3 regions of the Nonomuraea mangrovi genome follow, and region 3 is predicted to be linked to each of the others. Evidence: predicted binding sites of a transcription regulator. Region 3 holds the regulator's gene; each other region holds the start of a gene.
What was found. The regulator HrcA, encoded in region 3, represses chaperone genes, less so after heat shock. The targets are predictions, from matches to a motif close to TTGGCACTCTCNNNNNGAGAGTGCCAA.
Positions count from the first base shown of each region.

Region 1: groES (co-chaperone GroES) is a predicted target of HrcA. The motif match lies at 2,815-2,841, and genes of this name have one in related genera.
Region 2: groL (chaperonin GroEL) is a predicted target of HrcA. The motif match lies at 3,427-3,453, and genes of this name have one in related genera.

Region 1 covers NZ_JBHUFV010000015.1:67,028-73,139, reverse strand. Annotated here, with positions in the region: gene ACFSKW_RS07860 (GlxA family transcriptional regulator) at 1-390, shown strand, start outside; gene groL (chaperonin GroEL) at 732-2,354, opposite strand; gene groES (co-chaperone GroES) at 2,414-2,725, opposite strand; gene ACFSKW_RS07845 (NAD-dependent epimerase/dehydratase family protein) at 2,892-3,740, opposite strand; gene ACFSKW_RS07840 (MarR family winged helix-turn-helix transcriptional regulator) at 3,837-4,328, shown strand; gene ACFSKW_RS07835 (Uma2 family endonuclease) at 4,361-4,984, shown strand; gene ACFSKW_RS07830 (class I SAM-dependent methyltransferase) at 4,996-6,112, shown strand, end outside.
Region 2 covers NZ_JBHUFV010000080.1:31,816-37,927, forward strand. Annotated here, with positions in the region: gene ACFSKW_RS47595 (alpha,alpha-trehalose-phosphate synthase (UDP-forming)) at 1-178, opposite strand, end outside; gene ACFSKW_RS47600 (RNA polymerase sigma factor) at 202-762, shown strand; SAM riboswitch class I at 822-961, shown strand; gene thrC (threonine synthase) at 975-2,207, shown strand; gene ACFSKW_RS47610 (MoaD/ThiS family protein) at 2,225-2,500, shown strand; gene ACFSKW_RS47615 (cold-shock protein) at 2,903-3,103, shown strand; gene ACFSKW_RS47620 (hypothetical protein) at 3,227-3,370, shown strand; gene groL (chaperonin GroEL) at 3,562-5,190, shown strand; gene ACFSKW_RS47630 (HelD family protein) at 5,285-6,112, opposite strand, start outside.
Region 3 covers NZ_JBHUFV010000056.1:78,605-84,716, forward strand. Annotated here, with positions in the region: gene ACFSKW_RS38060 (SigE family RNA polymerase sigma factor) at 1-49, shown strand, start outside; gene ACFSKW_RS38065 (hypothetical protein) at 46-663, shown strand; gene ACFSKW_RS38070 (16S rRNA (uracil(1498)-N(3))-methyltransferase) at 666-1,397, opposite strand; gene dnaJ (molecular chaperone DnaJ) at 1,527-2,663, opposite strand; gene hrcA (heat-inducible transcriptional repressor HrcA) at 2,675-3,679, opposite strand; gene ACFSKW_RS38085 (hypothetical protein) at 3,821-4,435, shown strand; gene ACFSKW_RS38090 (DUF3097 domain-containing protein) at 4,422-5,228, shown strand; gene ACFSKW_RS38095 (magnetosome magnetite crystal formation protein family) at 5,228-6,046, shown strand.

The sequences.
Region 1 (6,112 bases), on a different contig from region 3:
CAGCGACCGGGCGGCCAGTCGCAGTTCTCCGTTGCCTCGCGCACCCCCCGCCCCGCGCACGACCCACTGCGTGAGCTGCTCGACGGGGTGACCGCCGATCCCGCGGCCGACCACTCCCTGCCCGCGATGGCCGCGCGAGCCGGCGTGAGCGTGCGCCACCTGACGCGGCTGTTCCACGAGCGGGTGGGGTGCACGCCCGCCGCGTTCGTGGAGTCCGTACGGCTGGAGGCCGCCCAGTCGCTCCTCGACTCCGGCGAAACGGTCACAGGGGCGGCGACGCGTTCGGGTATGGGGAGCGACGAGTCGTTGCGGCGGGCCTTCCTCCGCCACCTGGGCGTGACGCCTTCGGCCTACCGCGCCCGGTTCAGAACGTCGGCGCAGGCGACGTGACACCTCCAGGCCCGCCCCTCAGGACGTCGGCGCAAGAGACCTGACACCCTCAGGCCCGCCCCTCAGGACGTTGACGCAGGAGACCTGACACCTCCAGGGCCGCCCCTCAGGACGTCGGCGCAGGGGCGTGACGTAACGGCGGCCGGCCCCGTCCCGCTGGAGTGGCGTGGCAGGACGGACCCCTGCCGCGCGCCCACGGTGGGCTATGGGTGCCTGCCGTACAGACAGACCGGAAGACCGCCGAAGAACGACGAACGCCTGCCGCACAGACCGGCAGACCGCCCGGGGAATGCGAAAGGTCCGCGCCCCTGACGGGACGCGGACCTTCGGGTCAACCCAGGTCAGTGGCCGTGGCCGTGACCGTGGCCGTGACCGTTGGCGGCCGGGGCCTCCTCCTCGGGCTTGTCCACCACGAGGGCCTCGGTCGTGAGCAGCATGCCGGCGATGGACGCGGCGTTCTGCACGGCCGAGCGGGTCACCTTGACGGGGTCGATGACGCCCTGCGCCACCAGGTCGCCGTACTCGCCGGTCGCGGCGTTGAGGCCGTGGCCGACGGAGAGCTCGGAGACCTTGTGCGTGACGACGTAGCCCTCGAGGCCGGCGTTCTCGGCGATCCAGCGGGCCGGCTCGACCAGCGCGCGGCGGACGACGCCCACGCCGGTGGCCTCGTCGCCGGACAGGCCGAGGTCGTCGAGGTCCTTGGCGACGTGGATCAGCGCGGAGCCACCGCCGGAGACGATGCCCTCCTCGATCGCGGCGCGGGTCGCGGAGATCGCGTCCTCGAGGCGGTGCTTCTTCTCCTTGAGCTCCACCTCGGTGGCCGCGCCGACGCGCAGCACGCAGACGCCGCCGGACAGCTTCGCGAGGCGCTCCTGGAGCTTCTCGCGGTCCCAGTCGGAGTCGGACTGCTCGATGGCGAGCTTGATCTCCTTGACGCGGTCCTCGATCGCCTGCGCGTCGCCGGCGCCGTCCACGATCGTGGTGGCGTCCTTGGTGACGACGACGCGGCGGGCGCTGCCGAGCACCTCGAGACCGACCTGGTCGAGCTTGAGGCCGATCTCCTCGCTGACGACCTGGCCGTTGGTCAGGATCGCGATGTCCTGCAACATGGCCTTGCGGCGGTCACCGAAGCCGGGGGCCTTGACGGCCACCGAGGTGAACGTGCCGCGGATCTTGTTGGTCACCAGGACGGCCAGGGCCTCGCCCTCGACGTCCTCGGCGATGACCAGCAGCTGCTTCTTGGTCTGGGCGACCTTCTCCAGCAGCGGCAGGAAGTCCGTGATGGACGCGATCTTGCCCTGGTGGATGAGGATGTAGGGGTCCTCGAGGACCGCCTCCATGCGCTCGGGGTCGGTGACCATGTAGGCCGACAGGTAGCCCTTGTCGAACTGCATGCCCTCGGTGAACTCGAGCTCCATGCCCATGGCGTTGGACTCTTCGACGGTGATGACACCGTCCTTGCCCACCTTGTCGAACGCCTCGGCGATCAGCTCGCCGATCCTGGCGTCCTGAGCGGAGATCGTCGCGACATTGGCGATCTCCTTCTTGTCCTCGACGGGGCGCGCGGTGGCCAGCAGCTTCTCGCTGACGGCCTTGGCGGCCTGGTCGATGCCGCGCTTGAGCGACAGCGGGGAAGCGCCCGCGGCCACGTTGCGCAGACCCTCGCGGACCATCGCCTGGGCGAGAACGGTCGCGGTGGTGGTGCCGTCACCTGCGATGTCGTTCGTCTTGGTCGCCACTTCCTTGGCGAGCTGGGCGCCGAGGTTCTCGTAGGGCGCCTCGAGCTCGACCTCGCGGGCGATGGTGACACCGTCGTTGGTGATCGTCGGCGCACCGAACTTCTTGTCGATGACCACGTTGCGGCCGCGCGGGCCGAGGGTCACCTTCACTGCGTCCGCGAGGGCGTTGACGCCGCGCTCGAGCGCGCGCCGCGCGTCCTCTTCGAACTCCAGGATCTTCGGCATGAAAAGTCCTCTCAGCGTAGAAAGCCCCGGGCACTGGCGGCCCGGGGCTTTCTCACGGCTTACTTCTCGATGATGGCGAGAACGTCACGGGCGGAGAGCACGAGGTACTCCTCGCCGCCGTACTTGACCTCGGTGCCGCCGTACTTGCTGTAGAGGACGATGTCGCCCTCGCTGACATCGAGCGGAATCCGCTTGTCGCCGTCCTCGTCCCAGTTGCCGGGGCCCACCGCGAGGACTTTGCCCTCCTGCGGCTTCTCCTTGGCGGTGTCCGGGATGACCAGGCCGGAAGCGGTGGTCTGCTCGGCCTCAAGCGGCTGGACCACAATGCGGTCGCCGAGCGGCTTAACGGGAACCTTAGTGGCGGTCGTCACGATCGGACCTCCCCTTCAGATTTGGTTGATCTAGAAGAGGCGACCAGCTGGGCCTGCCGTCGCGGGTGTCAGACCTGCCTCGTCGCACGTTGGCACTCTCAGTAGGAGAGTGCCAACACGAAACAGTATGCAAGCAGGCCTTGCCCGTCAACACGAACCGCGCGGCTCAGCTCAGAGCGGATCTGTAGGAGCCCTCGACCAACTCGGCGAGAGCGCCGGGACGGCCCGGCTCCCACCCCAGTTCCTCCTTGGTACGGCGCGCGCCCGCCCGCTGGCTGAGCGCGAGAGCGTCCGCGAACGGCCCGCCGAACACCTCGGCCGCCTGCTCCACGGGCCACGGCTCGGCGCCCTCCCGCACCCCCGCCACCTTGGCCGCGGCCTTCGCCACCTCGGCCACGGACACCGCCTCCTCGGCGATCCCGTGGTAGACCGCTCCGGGCCGCCCCTTCTCCACGGCGGTCACGATGAGGTCGGCCAGGTCGTCCACGTGCACGAACGTCCACGTCGGAGCCTTGTTCTCGCCCTCCACGTAGACCCCGACCCCGCGCTCGGCCGCCTGCCCGACCAGGATCGAGACGATGCCCGCGCCCCGCCCGTGAACCACGCCGGGCCTGATCACGATCCCGCCCCTGCCGAGCACGGCCTGCTCGATCTCCGGCCGGTAGCCGACGATCGCGATCGGGTTCACGGGGCTCTCCTCGTGGCCGTCCCCCGTCGGGCCGAGCACCCATACGCCGCTGACGTAGACGACCGGCTTGCCCAGGGCCTCGACGGTCGCCAGGTCGTGGGCCCTGTCCCCGGTGAGCACCGCCGCGTGGACGATCACCTCGATGTCCTCGGTGACGGCGGCCTTCACCGAGGCGAGGTCGGCCAGGTCGCCCGTGCGGACGTCCTCGACACCGTCGATCGTGCGCGGTTGCCGTACCAGGACCGCCACGTCGTGGCCGCGCTCGACCAGCCGTTCCACAACGGCGCCGCCGATGTACCCCGTCGCGCCCAGCACCAGAACCTTCATGTTCCACCTCAAAAACTTCGACATTGAAATCTTGCGTGGACACTAACACGCAAGGTCGAAGACTTCAATCTCGAAGCGTTTGGTAGAATTCCCCGCATGGAAGACGCGCTGGACACCCTCCCCGACCACGACGGCGAGACCGCCCGCGTGACCTGCCGCGCGATCCGCGTCTCCCGGCTGCTCGAACGCGGACTGAAGGACTACTTCAGCGGCCACGAGCTGGAGTCGTGGGAGTACGACGTGCTGGCCACGCTGTACCAGGTCGGCGGCTACTCCTGCATGACGGACCTGTCCAACGCCCTGCTGCTCAGCCCCGGCGCCGCGACCAACCGCATCGACCGGCTGGTCGCCAAGGACCTCGTGACCCGCGAGACCGCCCCCGGCAACCGCCGCATGATCATCGTCACACTGACCGACGAGGGACGCCGCCAGGTCTCCGCCCTCGCGGACGGCCGCGCCGCCACCGAGCGGGCACTGCTGTCGGGCCTCTCACCCGACGAGCAGTCCGCCTTCGGCGAGCTCCTCAGCAAACTTCTCCTGTCCCTCGACGACACAGAGCCGCGAATCGGGGAACACTGGAGCATGTGATGACCAGAAGCGGCGGCGAGGATGACGCTACGATGCGTGACGTGACCAGCACGATGGATGACGTGCGCCACGTCCTCGCCAACTGGCCGTTGCCGCCGGAGGGCGGGTGGACGGCCGACGACCTGGACCTCCTTCCTCAGGACGGGCCCCAGGGCGAGCTGGACCTCTTCAAGCGTGTCGAACTCGTCGATGGAGCCCTTGTCCTCATGTCCCCTCAGAAGCTCTTCCACGAGAGCGTCATCATCGGCCTCAGAAACGCTCTGAGAGCGCAGGCCCCTGAGCGTTTCTCAGCGGTGAGCCAGATGGACATCAAGATCGCTTCACGCCAACGGCCATGTCCCGACGTGCTCGTGGTCGACACCGCTGCGACCACCGATTGGAATCGCACGGCGTTCACACCGCGGGAAGTCCATCTGGTGATCGAGGTCGTCTCTCCCGAGTCCGAGCACCGCGACAACCACGTCAAGCCCAGGATCTACGCCGAGGCCGGCATCGAGCACTTCTGGATCGTGAAGGACGAGGACAGCAGGCCCGTCATCCACACCTACGAACTCGACGAGGCCGTCGCCTCCTACGTCTGCACCGGCATCCACCGGGATCACCTCAAGGTCTCCGTGCCGTTCCCCATCGACATCGAGTTCGACACCCTGCACTAACGTCGTATGGCGTGGACCACGACGCCTTCCTCGAACTCCTGACCCCGCGCGGGCAGCAAGCCCTCGCCGAGGCCGTCGAGCTGGCAGGCGCCGATCCCGTCGCGGCCGCGACCAGGCTGCGCAAGACCTACGACGCCTCCCTCACCTCCGCCGCCCTCACGCAGGCGAAGCTCAGGGAGCGGGGCAGGGCGAAGTTCGGTGACGACGCGGCGCTGATGTACTTCACACCCCACGGCGTCGAGCAGGCCACCCGCCGCGAGGTCGCCGAACACCGCGCCCGCAGGCTCTCCCTCCTCACCGGCACGACCGGGGAAGGCGGCACGATCGGCAACGGCGGCATGACCGGCGACGTCGGTCCGGCCGGGGAAGGCGGAACGATCGGCAACGGCGGCACGGCCGGGAACCGTGGCGCGATCCGGGGCGGCGGCACGACCGGGGGCGTCGGCGCGGGCCTGCGGGTGGTCGACGTGTGCAGCGGTGTCGGGGGCGACTTGATCGCGCTGGCCCGCGCGGGCTGCTCCGTGGACGCCGTCGACACCGATCCCCTGACCGTCGCCGTCGCGCAGGCCAACGTCGACGCGCTGGGGCTGTCAGACAGGGTCACGGTTCGTACGGCCGACGCCGCCACCGTCGACCCCGCCGCCTACGACGTCCTGTTCGCCGACCCCGCCCGCCGTACCGCCAAGGGGAGGACCTTCGACCCGAACGCCTACTCCCCTGCCTGGCCCGTCATCCTCGACCTGCTCGCCCGGGCGCCCGCCGCGTGCCTGAAGGTCGCGCCCGGGATCCCGTACGAGTTCGTCCCCCAGGGCGCGGAGGCCGAATGGGTGTCCTTCAAGGGCGAGGTCAAGGAGGTCGCGCTCTGGACGGGCGCACTGGCGGGCGCCGACCCCGGCGCGGAGAGGTTCACGCGAAGGGCGACGTTGCTGCCCGGCGGGAGCACGCTCACCGCGACAGGCGCGCGGGTGCCCGTCGGCCCGATGGGACGCTACGTCTACGAGCCCGACGGCGCCGCGATCCGGGCACACCTGGTCGCCGAGGTGGCCGCGATGGTCAACGGACGGCTGGCCGACCCGCTGATCGCCTACGTCACCGGTGATGAACCTGTCGCCACCGCATGGGCGTCCG
Region 2 (6,112 bases), on a different contig from region 3:
CGCCGTCGGACAGCGCGGCGCACACCCAGAGCACGCCCTCGTCCCTGACCACTCCCGAGAGCCCGGAAACCAGGCCCCCGCCACCGCGTTTCATGGTCAGGTCGCCGTCGTCGGAAACGGTGAAGGAGACAGGGCCACGGTTGGAAGCCACAAGAACGCTGTTCACAACATCCACCATGACCCCGAACATAGGATCTCGCTATGGCCCTAGATGAGCTAACCGAGGAACTGGCCCGCTCCGCCGCGGGAGGCGATCATCGCGCGCTTGGCGAGCTCCTGAAGCGGATCGAACCCGACGTGCTGCGACACTGCGCCCGTATCCTGCCGTACCACCAGGACGCCGAGGAGGCCTGCCAGGACACCCTGCTCGCCGTGGCCCGCAACATCGGGCGTTTCGAGGGCAGGGCCAGGTTCAGCACCTGGCTGCACATCGTGACGGCCAACTGCGCGCGCACCACCTACAGGTCGCTGAAGCGCAGGGCCGCCGAGCAGACCTCGGAGGAGCTGCCCGTCCAGAAGCCCGACGTGCGCAGGGTGAGCGTCATCGCGGGGTCGAGGCTCGACCTGCTCGACGCGATGGAGGCGCTGGAGGCCGACAAGCCCGACCTGGCCCAGGCGCTGGTGCTGCGCGACATCGTCCAGCTCGACTACAACGAGGTGGCCGAGCAGCTGGGCATCCCGCTCGGCACCGCGAAGTCGCGGATCCACCAGGCGCGCAAGTACGTGCAGGCCGCGCTTGGTGATACATATCGTCTCAGCTAGCGAGACGGTTGGTCGTGTCAGGGGCACGGCCGGGTATCGTGATGCCCACAACTCCATATTGCTCATCCAGAGGGGTGGAGGGACCGGCCCTGCGAAGCCCCGGCAACCCTCCCGGACTGAACTCGTGAAGTGACGAGGCCGGCCGGGACAGGTGCCAATTCCGGTCTGTGACCAAGGCGGTCGCAGACGAAGATGAGGGAAGGCCTCGCTTCATGTCGCTTGACTTCGGTCCTGCTGTCGCTCTGTCCTGCCGCGAGTGCGGCGCGCGCTACGACCTCGGCCCCAGCTTCGCGTGTCTGGAGTGTTTCGGGCCGCTCGAGGTGGCCTACTCGTTCGGGTCCGTGTCCCGCGCCGACATCGAGGCAGGACCGGCCAACATCTGGCGTTACCGCTCGCTGCTGCCGGTGCCCGTCGACGTGGCGAGCAAGCAGAACATGAACCCCGGCTGGACGAAGCTCGTCAAGGCCGACAACCTGGGCAAGGCCCTCGGCATCCGCGACCTGCACGTGAAGGACGACTCGGGCAACCCCACCCACTCCTTCAAGGACCGCGTGGTCGCCATCGCCGTCGAGGCGGCGCGCAACTTCGGCTTCCACACCCTGTCGTGCTCGTCCACCGGCAACCTGGCCGGCGCGGTGACCGCGGCCGCCGCCCGCGCGGGACTCGACGCCTGCGTGTTCATCCCGGCCGACCTGGAGCAGGCCAAGATCGCCATGGCGCGCGTCTTCGGCGGCAAGCTGGTCGGCATCCAGGGCACCTACGACGAGGTCAACCGCTTCTGCTCGGAGCTCATCGGCGACCCGCTGGGTGACAAGTGGGGCTTCGTCAACGTCAACCTGCGGCCCTACTACGCCGAGGGTTCCAAGACGCTGGCCTACGAGATCGCCGAGCAGCTCGGCTGGCGGCTGCCGGACCAGATCATCATCCCGGTGGCCTCGGGGTCGCAGCTCACGAAGATCGACAAGGGCTTCAAGGAGCTGATCGCGCTCGGGCTGGTCGAGGACACCCCCTACAAGATCTTCGGCGCGCAGGCGCTCGGCTGCTCGCCGGTCTCCACGGCCTTCAAGGCAGGCCACGACGTGGTGCAGCCGGTCAAGCCGGACACCATCGCCAAGTCGCTGGCCATCGGCAACCCGGCCGACGGGCCGTACGTGCTCGACATCGCGCGCCGTACGGGCGGGGCGGTCGAGGACGTGACCGACGCCGAGGTGGTGTCGGCGATCAAGCTGCTGGCGTCGACGGAGGGCGTCTTCGCCGAGACCGCGGGCGGGGTGACCGTGGGCGTGCTGAAGAAGCTCGTCGACACGGGGCAGCTCGACCCCTCGCTGACCACCGTGGTCCTCAACACCGGTGACGGTCTCAAGACGCTCGACGCGATCGCGGACGACGCGACGCCCACGGCCGTGATCAGGCCGTCCCTTGACGCGTTCCGCGCGGCTGTCTGAAAGGAAAGGTAGAAGTCATGAGCGTTTCGGTGCGGATTCCCACCATCCTGCGCACGTACACGAACGGCAGCGCGGAGGTGAGCGGCGAGGGCGCCACGCTTCGCGAGGTGCTGCAGAAGCTGGACGCCGACTACCCGGGTATCGGTGCGCGAATTTTGGATGAATCGGGCAAGATTCGCCGTTTTGTCAACGTTTATGTTGGGGAAGAGGATGTCCGATTCGTGGGCGGACTCGACAGCGTCACCCCTGAAGGCGCGCAGATCTCCATCATCCCCGCCGTGGCCGGCGGCTGACCCTTTTCGGTCGTCACGAACGCCCGCGAGGTTTTCCTCGCGGGCGTTTTCATGTCCTTTGACCGTTTTTAAGGCGCTTCTTCCTCCTGAGGGGCAGCTGGACGCCGCCGTGGCCGTGTGGGCAGGGGCTCCTGGGACCGCTGCGAGGAAAGGCCGCAGCTCGGGGCGCGGGCGACACGTTGTTTTTCGCAAGAAGATGGAACATTTAACTAACCTTTCCGCGACTACAAGAATGCCTACCGCGAACACCGAGAAGTAGTTTGGCGATTGACTCTGTTGTTCTACGGCATGCCACAGGTATGGTCGAGGGCGATCGTCCGGCTGATTTCCCCATAAGTCGTGCCGATCGCGGATCTCGCGAGTGAATGGGCGGGGTCCAGAGCCAAGTAAGAGGAGTCGGAAGTGGCGCAGGGCACCGTCAAGTGGTTCAACGCGGACAAGGGCTACGGCTTCATCGCGGTAGACGGTGGTAAGGATGTTTTCGTCCATTACTCAGCGATCATGATGGATGGCTATCGGTCGCTCGAGCAGGGCCAGCGGGTCGAGTTCGAGATAACCCAGGGCCAGAAGGGTCCCCAGGCGGAATCCGTCAGGACGGTCTGAACCATCAAGAACCGGCAGCTCACACGGCAGCGCAGTCCGTGAGGATCTGTCATGTCCTTTTCGTCGATTCGGCAGGCCTGATCCGCGTCAGCCGGTCGGGCCTGCCCGCCGTACTCTGGAGTCATGGGACGTTGGTCTGAGCTGCCCGGGCGGGTTCTGCCCGAGGACATGGTCGAGCTCCACGAGACCGAACCGCCACGTGACGATGTGATGGGCGCGGGCTTGACCAGAGAACAGGTCCTGATGATGACCAACTTGCTAGGCTGACCTGCGGGGAAGTGCCTCTCGGTTGCACTCGCCAGGGTAGAGTGCTAAACAGTTCGTTAGCACTCTCGTTATGAGAGTGCCAGAAACTGGGATCGAGACGATGGGGCCCGCCGAATGGAGTCGGGCCCATGCCGTCGCGGGCGTCGGCTCGGTCCGCTGAAAGCCACCCTGCATCTGGGAGGTCTAGCCTTATGGCAGCCAAGATGATCGCGTTTGACGAGGACGCCCGGCGCGGTCTCGAGCGCGGTATGAACCAGCTCGCCGACGCCGTCAAGGTGACCCTCGGCCCCAAGGGCCGCAACGTCGTGCTGGAGAAGAAGTGGGGCGCTCCCACGATCACCAACGATGGCGTGTCCATCGCCAAGGAGATCGAGCTCGAGGACCCGTGGGAGAAGATCGGCGCCGAGCTGGTCAAGGAAGTCGCCAAGAAGACGGACGACGTCGCGGGTGACGGCACCACCACCGCCACCGTGCTCGCCCAGGCGCTGGTTCGCGAGGGCCTGCGCAACGTGGCCGCAGGCGCCAACCCGATGTCCCTGAAGAAGGGCATCGAGGCCGCCGTGGAGCGCGTGAGCGAGGAGCTCTCCAAGCTCGCCAAGGACGTGGAGACCAAGGAGCAGATCGCCTCCACCGCCTCCATCTCCGCCGGTGACGCCGAGATCGGCAACCTCATCGCCGAGGCGATGGACAAGGTCGGCAAGGAAGGCGTCATCACCGTCGAGGAGAGCAACACCTTCGGCCTCGAGCTTGAGCTCACCGAGGGCATGCGCTTCGACAAGGGCTACGTCTCCGGTTACTTCGTGACCGACCCTGAGCGCATGGAGGCGGTCCTTGAGGACCCCTACATCCTCATCGTCAACTCGAAGATCTCGGCCAACAAGGACCTGCTGCCCCTGCTCGACAAGGTCGTGCAGTCCGGCAAGCCGCTGCTGATCATCGCTGAGGACATCGAGGGCGAGGCTCTGGCCACCCTGGTCGTCAACAAGATCCGCGGCCTGTTCAAGTCGGTCGCCGTCAAGGCTCCCGGCTTCGGCGACCGCCGCAAGGCGATGCTGGGCGACATCGCGACCCTGACCGGCGGTCAGGTCATCGCCGAGGAGGTCGGCCTCAAGCTCGAGTCCGCCACCCTCGACCTGCTCGGCCGCGCCCGCAAGGTCGTCGTCACCAAGGACGAGACCACCATCGTCGACGGTGCCGGTGACCCCGAGCAGATCGCCGGCCGGGTCAACGAGATCCGCGCCGAGATCGAGCGCACCGACTCCGACTACGACCGCGAGAAGCTCCAGGAGCGCCTGGCCAAGCTCGCCGGTGGCGTCGCCGTCATCAAGGCGGGCGCCGCGACCGAGGTCGAGCTCAAGGAGCGCAAGCACCGCATCGAGGACGCCGTTCGCAACGCGAAGGCGGCCGTCGAGGAGGGCATCGTCCCCGGCGGTGGCGTGGCGCTGCTGCAGGCCGGCACCAAGGCGTTCGACAAGCTCGAGCTCCAGAGTGACGAGGCCACCGGCGCGGCGATCGTGAAGAAGGCGCTGGAGGAGCCGCTGAAGCAGATCGCGGTCAACGCCGGCCTCGAGGGCGGCGTCGTGGTCGAGCGCGTGCGCAACCTCACCCCGGGTGAGGGCCTCAACGCCGCGACCGGCGAGTACGTCAACATGTTCGAGGCGGGCATTCTCGACCCGGCCAAGGTGACGCGCTCCGCGCTGCAGAACGCCGCCTCCATCGCGGCGCTGTTCCTCACCACCGAGGCCGTCATCGCCGAGAAGCCCGAGAAGAACGCGGCTGCTCCGGCGGGCATGCCCGGCGGCGGAGACATGGACTTCTAAGTCCTGGCTTCTCAGTCCTGACGAATCAGGGCGACCCCTCGGGGTCGCCCTTTTTCTTTTGTCCGCTCTTTCCGTCCCCGGGCTTACGGGCGTCCTACGCCAGCTGGGCGGGCAGCGGCTTGGCGTGCAGGATGGTCAGCGAGGTGACCGCGCGGGTGAGCACCACGTAGAGCCTGGCCAGGCCGCGCGGCTCGGCCTCGACGATGTCGGCGGGCTCCACGACGATGACATGGTCGTACTCCAGACCCTTGGCCAGCGTGGCGGGGATCACCAGCAGCCGGTGCTCCTCGGTCGAGTCAGGCCCCAGGACGGCGTGCGGGACGCCGTCGAGAGACGCCGAGACCGCGCCGGCCATGCCGTCGGGAACGATGACGCCGATCGAGCCCTCCCTGGCGAGCGCGTCGCGGACGGCGTCGGCGACCTCGCCGCCCTGCCGTACCGCCAGCGAGCCCTGACCCGGGCGCAGCGAGCGCGGGGGAGCCAGGTCAGGGGCGATGGCGGGCAGCAGCCGGGCGGCGTAGTCGAGCACCTCGCGGGGCACGCGGAAGCCGAGCGTGAGCTCGGTGACCTCGCCGGAGTCCTGGCCCAGGTGCTCGAGCACGGTCGCCCACGAGCGGGTCGACCACGGGGTGGTGCCCTGGGCGAGGTCGCCGAGGACGGTGGCCGAGCCGGTGCGGCAGCGCCGGCCGAGCGCGCGCAGCTGCATCTCCGACAGGTCCTGCGCCTCGTCGACGACCAGGTGGCCGATGGAGGCCGTGCGCTCGATGAGGTCGGCGAGCTCGTCGAGGAGAGCCGCGTCGGCGGCCGACCACCTGGCCGACTTCCACGACCGGTACGGCTTGCGCCACAGCAGGGCCTCCTGCTCCTCGGCCGACAGGTCCGACCTCGCGGCCGAGGCGAGGAACTCGGCGTCCGACAGCAG
Region 3 (6,112 bases):
GGCTCGTGGCATGGCCGCCCTGCGTTCCGTTCTGGAGAAGATGTCATGACCCTGCCGCCCGACGAGCACGGCGAGATCCTGCGCCGGGTGCTGCGCGCGGAGGCGGACGCGGTCGTGCCGTCTCCCGAGGGTTTGGAGATCATCCGCGCCCGCATCGAAAGGCGCGGGCTACGGGGACTCTTCTGGTTGCGGGCGGGCGCCGCGGCGGCGGGCGCGGTCCTCGTGGCAGGGACGATCGTGATGGTCGTCCCCGACCTCCGCAACATGGTGGTCGTCCCCTTCGCCCCCGTCGACAACATCACCGAGCTGCCGCCTGACATCTCCTCGACCACCCGCCCGCCGACCAAGGCGCCGCCGACCAGGCGCAGCCAGCCGGCCGTGCCGCCGCCTCCCGTGACCAGCGCGCCGCCCACCGAGCGGTCGGAGACGCACGCGCCGAGCAAGAAGACGCCCACGCCGACCCCCACGCCCACGCCGTGCGCGAAGGGGAGCTCCGAGCCGCCGGAGGAGTGCGCGGACGGCACCCCGACTCCGACACCGTCGGCCACCCCGTCGGAGACGCTGCAGAACCCCGACAATCCTGACTGCGGCGCCGACCAGTGCTCGCCCGAGGACCCCGCGCCCTCGCCCAGCGAGATCGCCAGCCCGCTGTCCAGCCCCTAGCGCTACCAGCGCCCCGTGCGAGCCTGCACGACGGCGGCCGCCGCGACCCCCGCCGTCGAGGTTCGCAGCACCGTCGGCCCGAGCAGCGCGGGTACGGCCTTCGCCGCCGTGAACCTGTCGAGCTCCTCCCCCGCGATCCCGCCCTCGGGCCCCACGACGAGGACGATGTCACCCGCCGCGGGCAGCTCGACCGTCGCCAGCCCCTCCTCGGCCTCCTCGTGCAGCACCAGCGCCAGCGCCGCACCCGCGAGCAGCTCGGCCACCTGCGCCGTCGAGTGCTGAGGGGTGACCGTGGCGGCGTGGAACCTGCGGGCCTGCTTGCCCGCCTCCCTGGCCGTCGCCTGCCACTTCGCGAGCGACTTGGCCGCCCTGTCGCCCTTCCACTGCGTGACGCTGCGCGAGGCCGACCACGGCACGATCACGTCCACGCCCGCCTCGGTCATCATCTCGACGGCCAACTCGCCCCTGTCGCCCTTGGGCAGACCCTGCACCACGACGAGGCGCGGCGAAGGCGCGGGCACCTCGAAACGGCGCAGGACCTCCACGCGCAGGGAATCCTTGAGCACCTCCCTGGCCACGCACTCGGCGCCCAGCCCAGCGCCGTCGGTCAGGTCGATCCGCTCACCTTGACGGATGCGCCGCACGGCCGCGGCGTGGCGGCCCTCGGCGCCGCCGAGCACGAACTCGGCACGGCCGAGGTCCGCGGCGTCGGCGAGGAACAAGGGCACGGTCACAGCAGGCTCCCCCTTGGGCGGGCGATGTGACGGCGGCCGGCCGGAGTCCCGCTGGAGTCGCGTGATGGACGGGCCCCGGCCACGTGACCGCGGTGGGGCCGGACCGGCCTGCCGTACAGGAGAAGAGGGTCAGCGGCCGTTGAAGGCGTCCCTGAGGCGGGAGAAGAAGCCTTGCTGGCCTGGAGCGAACTTGCCCGGCGGGCGCTCCTCGCCGCGCAGCTTGGACAGCTCCCGCAGCAGGTCCTCCTGCGCCTGGTCGAGGCGGAGGGGGGTCTCCACGTTGACGTGGATCAGCAGGTCGCCGCGGCCGGTCTCGCTGAGACGCTGGACGCCCCTGCCGTACATCGTGATGACCTGGCCCGACTGGGTGCCCGGCCGGACGTCGATCTCCTCCGCGCCGTCGAGGGTCTCGACGGTCAGCGACGTGCCGAGCGCCGCGGCGGTCATCGGGATCTGGACCGTGCAGTGGAGGTCGTCGCCACGCCGCTCGAAGATCTCGTGCGGCTTCTCGACGATCTCCAGGAACAGGTCTCCGGGAGGGCCGCCGCCGGGGCCGACCTCGCCCTCGCCCGCCAGCTGGATGTGGGTGCCGTCCTCGACGCCCGCGGGGATGCGGACCTTGATCGTACGGCGGGTGCGGACCCTGCCGTCGCCCGAGCACTCCTGGCAGGGGTGCCTGATGATCGAGCCGAAGCCGCCGCACTGGGGGCACGGCCTCGAGGTCATGACCTGGCCCAGGAAGGACCTGGTGACCTGGGAGATCTCGCCGCGCCCCTGGCACATGTCGCAGGTGTCGGGATGCGTGCCCGGCGCGGCGCCCGAACCCGAGCAGACCTCGCACAGCACGGCCGTGTCGACGTTGAGCTCCCTGGTGGTGCCGAACGCCGCCTCGCGCAGGTCGAGCTCGACCCTGATCGTGGCGTTGCGTCCTCTCCTGGCACGGGAGCGGGGGCCACGGCTGCCGCCCGCCCCGCCGAAGAAGGCGTCCATGATGTCGCTGAAGGGGAAACCGGCTCCGAATCCGCCGGCTCCGGCGCCCGCACCCGCGCCCGCGAACGGGTCGGCGCCCAGGTCGTACATCTGCCGCTTGTTGGGATCGGACAGGACCTCGTAGGCCTGCGTGATCTCCTTGAAGCGCTCCTGGGTCGCAGGATCGGGGTTCACGTCGGGGTGAAGCTCGCGAGCCAGCCGACGATAGGCCTTCTTGATCTCGTCCTGACTGGCGTCACGGCGTACCCCGAGGGTGCCGTAGTAGTCGTTTGCCACTTATCGACCTCTTATGAAGCAGCCAGGATCTGGCTGACGTAGCGTGCCACCGCGCGCACAGCGCCCATCGTCACGGGGTAGTCCATCCGGGTGGGACCGAGCACGCCGAGGCGAGCCCCCGAACCGTACCCTGTGGCGACGAGGGAGGTGCCACGCAGTCCTGTGTAGGGGTTTTCCGAGCCGATCCTGACGGTGAGCGTGGTCGGCATGTCGGAGGTCTCGCCCAGCAGGCGCATCAGCACGACCTGCTCCTCCAGCGCCTCGAGCACGTCGCGCAGACCCGTGGTGAAGTCGGCGCCCGCCAGGTTGGCCGCGCCGGCGAAGACGATCTTCTCGTCGTGGCGCTCGACGAGGGTCTCCAGCAGCACCGAGAGGATCGTCGCCGCGGCGGGCCGGTCCTCTACGGGCAACCGCTCGGGCAGGTCCGAGACCTGCTCGGGCACCTGGTTGAGCCCGCAGCCGTCGAGGCACGCGTTGAGCACCGCGCGCAGGTGCGCGACCCTCGACTCCTCGATCGTCTCCGGCAGCTCGATGACACGCTGCTCGACCCGGCCGGTGTTCGTGATCAGCACGAACATCACCCGCCTGTCGGTCAGCGGCACCAACTCCAGGTGACGAACCGTCGACTGGGAGAGCGTCGGGTACTGCACCACCGCGACCTGCCTGGTCAGCTGCGCCAGCAGTCTGACCGTGCGGGTGACCACGTCGTCGAGGTCGACCGCGCCCGCAAGGAACGTCTCGATCGCCCTGCGCTCGGCGCCCGACAGTGGTTTGATCTGCGAGAGCTTGTCGACGAAGAGCCGGTAGCCCTTGTCCGTCGGCACCCGTCCCGCGCTGGTGTGGGGCTGGGCGATGTAGCCCTGCTCCTCCAGCGCGGCCATGTCGTTCCTGACCGTGGCCGGAGAGACGTTCAGGTTGTGGCGCTCGGCCAGCGCCTTGGAGCCCACCGGTTCGTTGGTGGACACGTAGTCCTCGACAATGGCGCGGAGCACCGCAAGCTTTCGATCATCGAGCACGTGCTCACCTCCCTGCCTGTAAAGGAAACGACAGGTCTAGCACTCTGTGTTCCCGAGTGCCAAGTGTACGGCTCTCGCCCACAGGGTGCGATAACACACCTAGTCAAGCTGACTGCAAGCCGCAGGTCGACAATAGTGGTCATGACCGACGTTCCACCCCCGTACCGGCAGGACCCGAGGTACGGCGCCTACGTTCCACCTCCTGCCCCGGGGCAGATCAGGCCGCGTGCCTGGTGGATCGCGGTCGTCTGGACGGTGGCGTTACTGACGGCGGTCAGCGGTGTCGCCGGGTTCGCCTCGGACCTCGACTCCACCCTGAAAGAGCTGGTCCCCGCCAGGTCCTTCGCCCCTGGCGAACCCGTCACGGTGACGATCGACCCCGCCGACGAGCCGGGGCTCTACCTGTCGAGCAGGCGGCCCGTCCGCTTCTCGTGCGAGATCGACGGGGGCGGCCTGTCGGAGCCCAACGGAACGCAGACCGTCAACGAGTGGGAGCTCGTCCACGTCATCGACGTGCCGGAGAAGGGCGAGTACGAGGTCTACTGCAGCGCCGAGGAGGACGCCGAGGCGCGCTTCGGTGTCGGCCGCCTGCTCACCGCGGCGATGGGTGAGATCGCCGGCAGCGTCCTCGTGCTGCTGGCCGTGCCGGGAGCGGGCATCCTGTTCGCGATCATCATGACGATCGCGATCCTCGTCCGCAGGAGCAACGCGCGCAGGAACGGCGATTTGCTACGGTCCCCCCATGTACGAGCGTGACGTTCTTGCGGGGAACTGGCGGCGCCCGGGCAAGGGGAAGATCCCGGCCGTGCCGGCCGAACGCGACCTGGTCGTGGAGGACGCCGACAGCGGGTTCTGCGGCGCGGTGGTGGCCTGCGACAAGGAGGCCGTCACGCTCGAGGACCGCTTCGGCAAGCGGCGCCTGTTCCCGCTGGCGCCCGCCGCCTTCCTGCTGGACGGCAAGCCCGTGACGCTGGTGCGGCCTGCCGCGTCCGCCCCCGCGGGCCCGCGTCGCAGCGCCTCGGGTTCCATCGCCGTCGAGGGCCTGCGCGCCAGGGTGGCCAGGGAGAGCCGCATCTACGTCGAAGGTGTGCACGACGCGGCGCTCGTGGAGAAGATCTGGGGCCACGACCTGCGCGTCGAGGGCGTGGTGGTGGAGTATCTGGAGGGCGTGGACGACCTGCCCTCGATCGTCGAGGAGTTCGGTCCAGGGCCGGAGCGCAAGCTCGGCGTGCTGGTCGACCATCTGGTTCCCGGCTCGAAGGAGAGCCGGATCGCCGCTCAGGTGACCTCGCCGCACGTGCTGGTCGTCGGGCATCCGTTCGTCGACATCTGGCAGGCGGTCAAGCCCTCCGTGCTGCGCATTCCCGCGTGGCCGCAGGTGCCGCGCGGGCTGCCGTGGAAGGAAGGCGTGATCGCCGCGCTGGGCTGGGGGCTCGAACCCGCCGACGCGTGGCGCAGGATCCTGGGCGCGGTTTCCACATATGCCGACCTCGAGCCTTCTCTGCTCGGCAGGGTCGAAGAGCTGATCGACTTCGTGACGGAGACATGATGAGCGAGAACTTCCCTCAACCGCCCGACGGGGACGCCACCAGGCGCGTCGAGCGTTCCGACCTGCCGGGTTCCGGCCCGCAGCAACAACCGGGGTACGGCCCGCCGTCAGGCGGTCAGCCCTCAGGGGGTCACAACCCGCCGCCGCCCGACTACGGCCAGCCGTCAGGGGGTTACGGCCAGCCGTCCGGCGGTCATGGACAACCTCCCTCAGGAGGGTACGGTCCTTCGCAGGGGTACGGCCCTTCGCAGGGCTATCCGCCACCGCTGGGCTACGGCCAGCAGGCATACGACCCGCAGGGTTACGGCCAGCAGGCATACGACCCGCAGGGTTACGGCCAGCAGGCATACGACCCGCAGGGTTACGGCCAGCAGGCATACGACCCGCAGGGTTACGGCCAGCAGGGTTACAGCCAGCAGGGATACGGCCAGCAGCCCGGCTACGGTCCTGCCGGCTACCAGCGCCCGCCGTACACGCCCGGCCAGTACGGCCCCAGGCCAGGCAGCGACGACACCAGCATGGCGATGCTGGCCCACCTGCTCGGCATCCTCACCGGCTTCGTCGGTCCGCTGATCCTCTACTTGGTCAAGCGTGACGAGTCCCCCTACGTCCGCGACCAGGCGGCGCAGGCGCTCAACTTCCAGATCACGGTCTTCATCGGCTACATCGTCTGCATCGTGCTGTCGTTCGTGCTGATCGGATTCCTGCTGATGTTCGTGCTGTGGATCGCCGCGTTGATCTTCGAGATCATGGCGGCGGTGGCGGCCAACAGAGGCCAGAACCACCGCTACCCCGTCAACATCACCTTCGTCCGCTGACGGTCCTGAACCCGCGGTCGCCCGAGGCGGAGCCCGGCGTGTTCGACGAGCGCGCCGCCGCCTTCG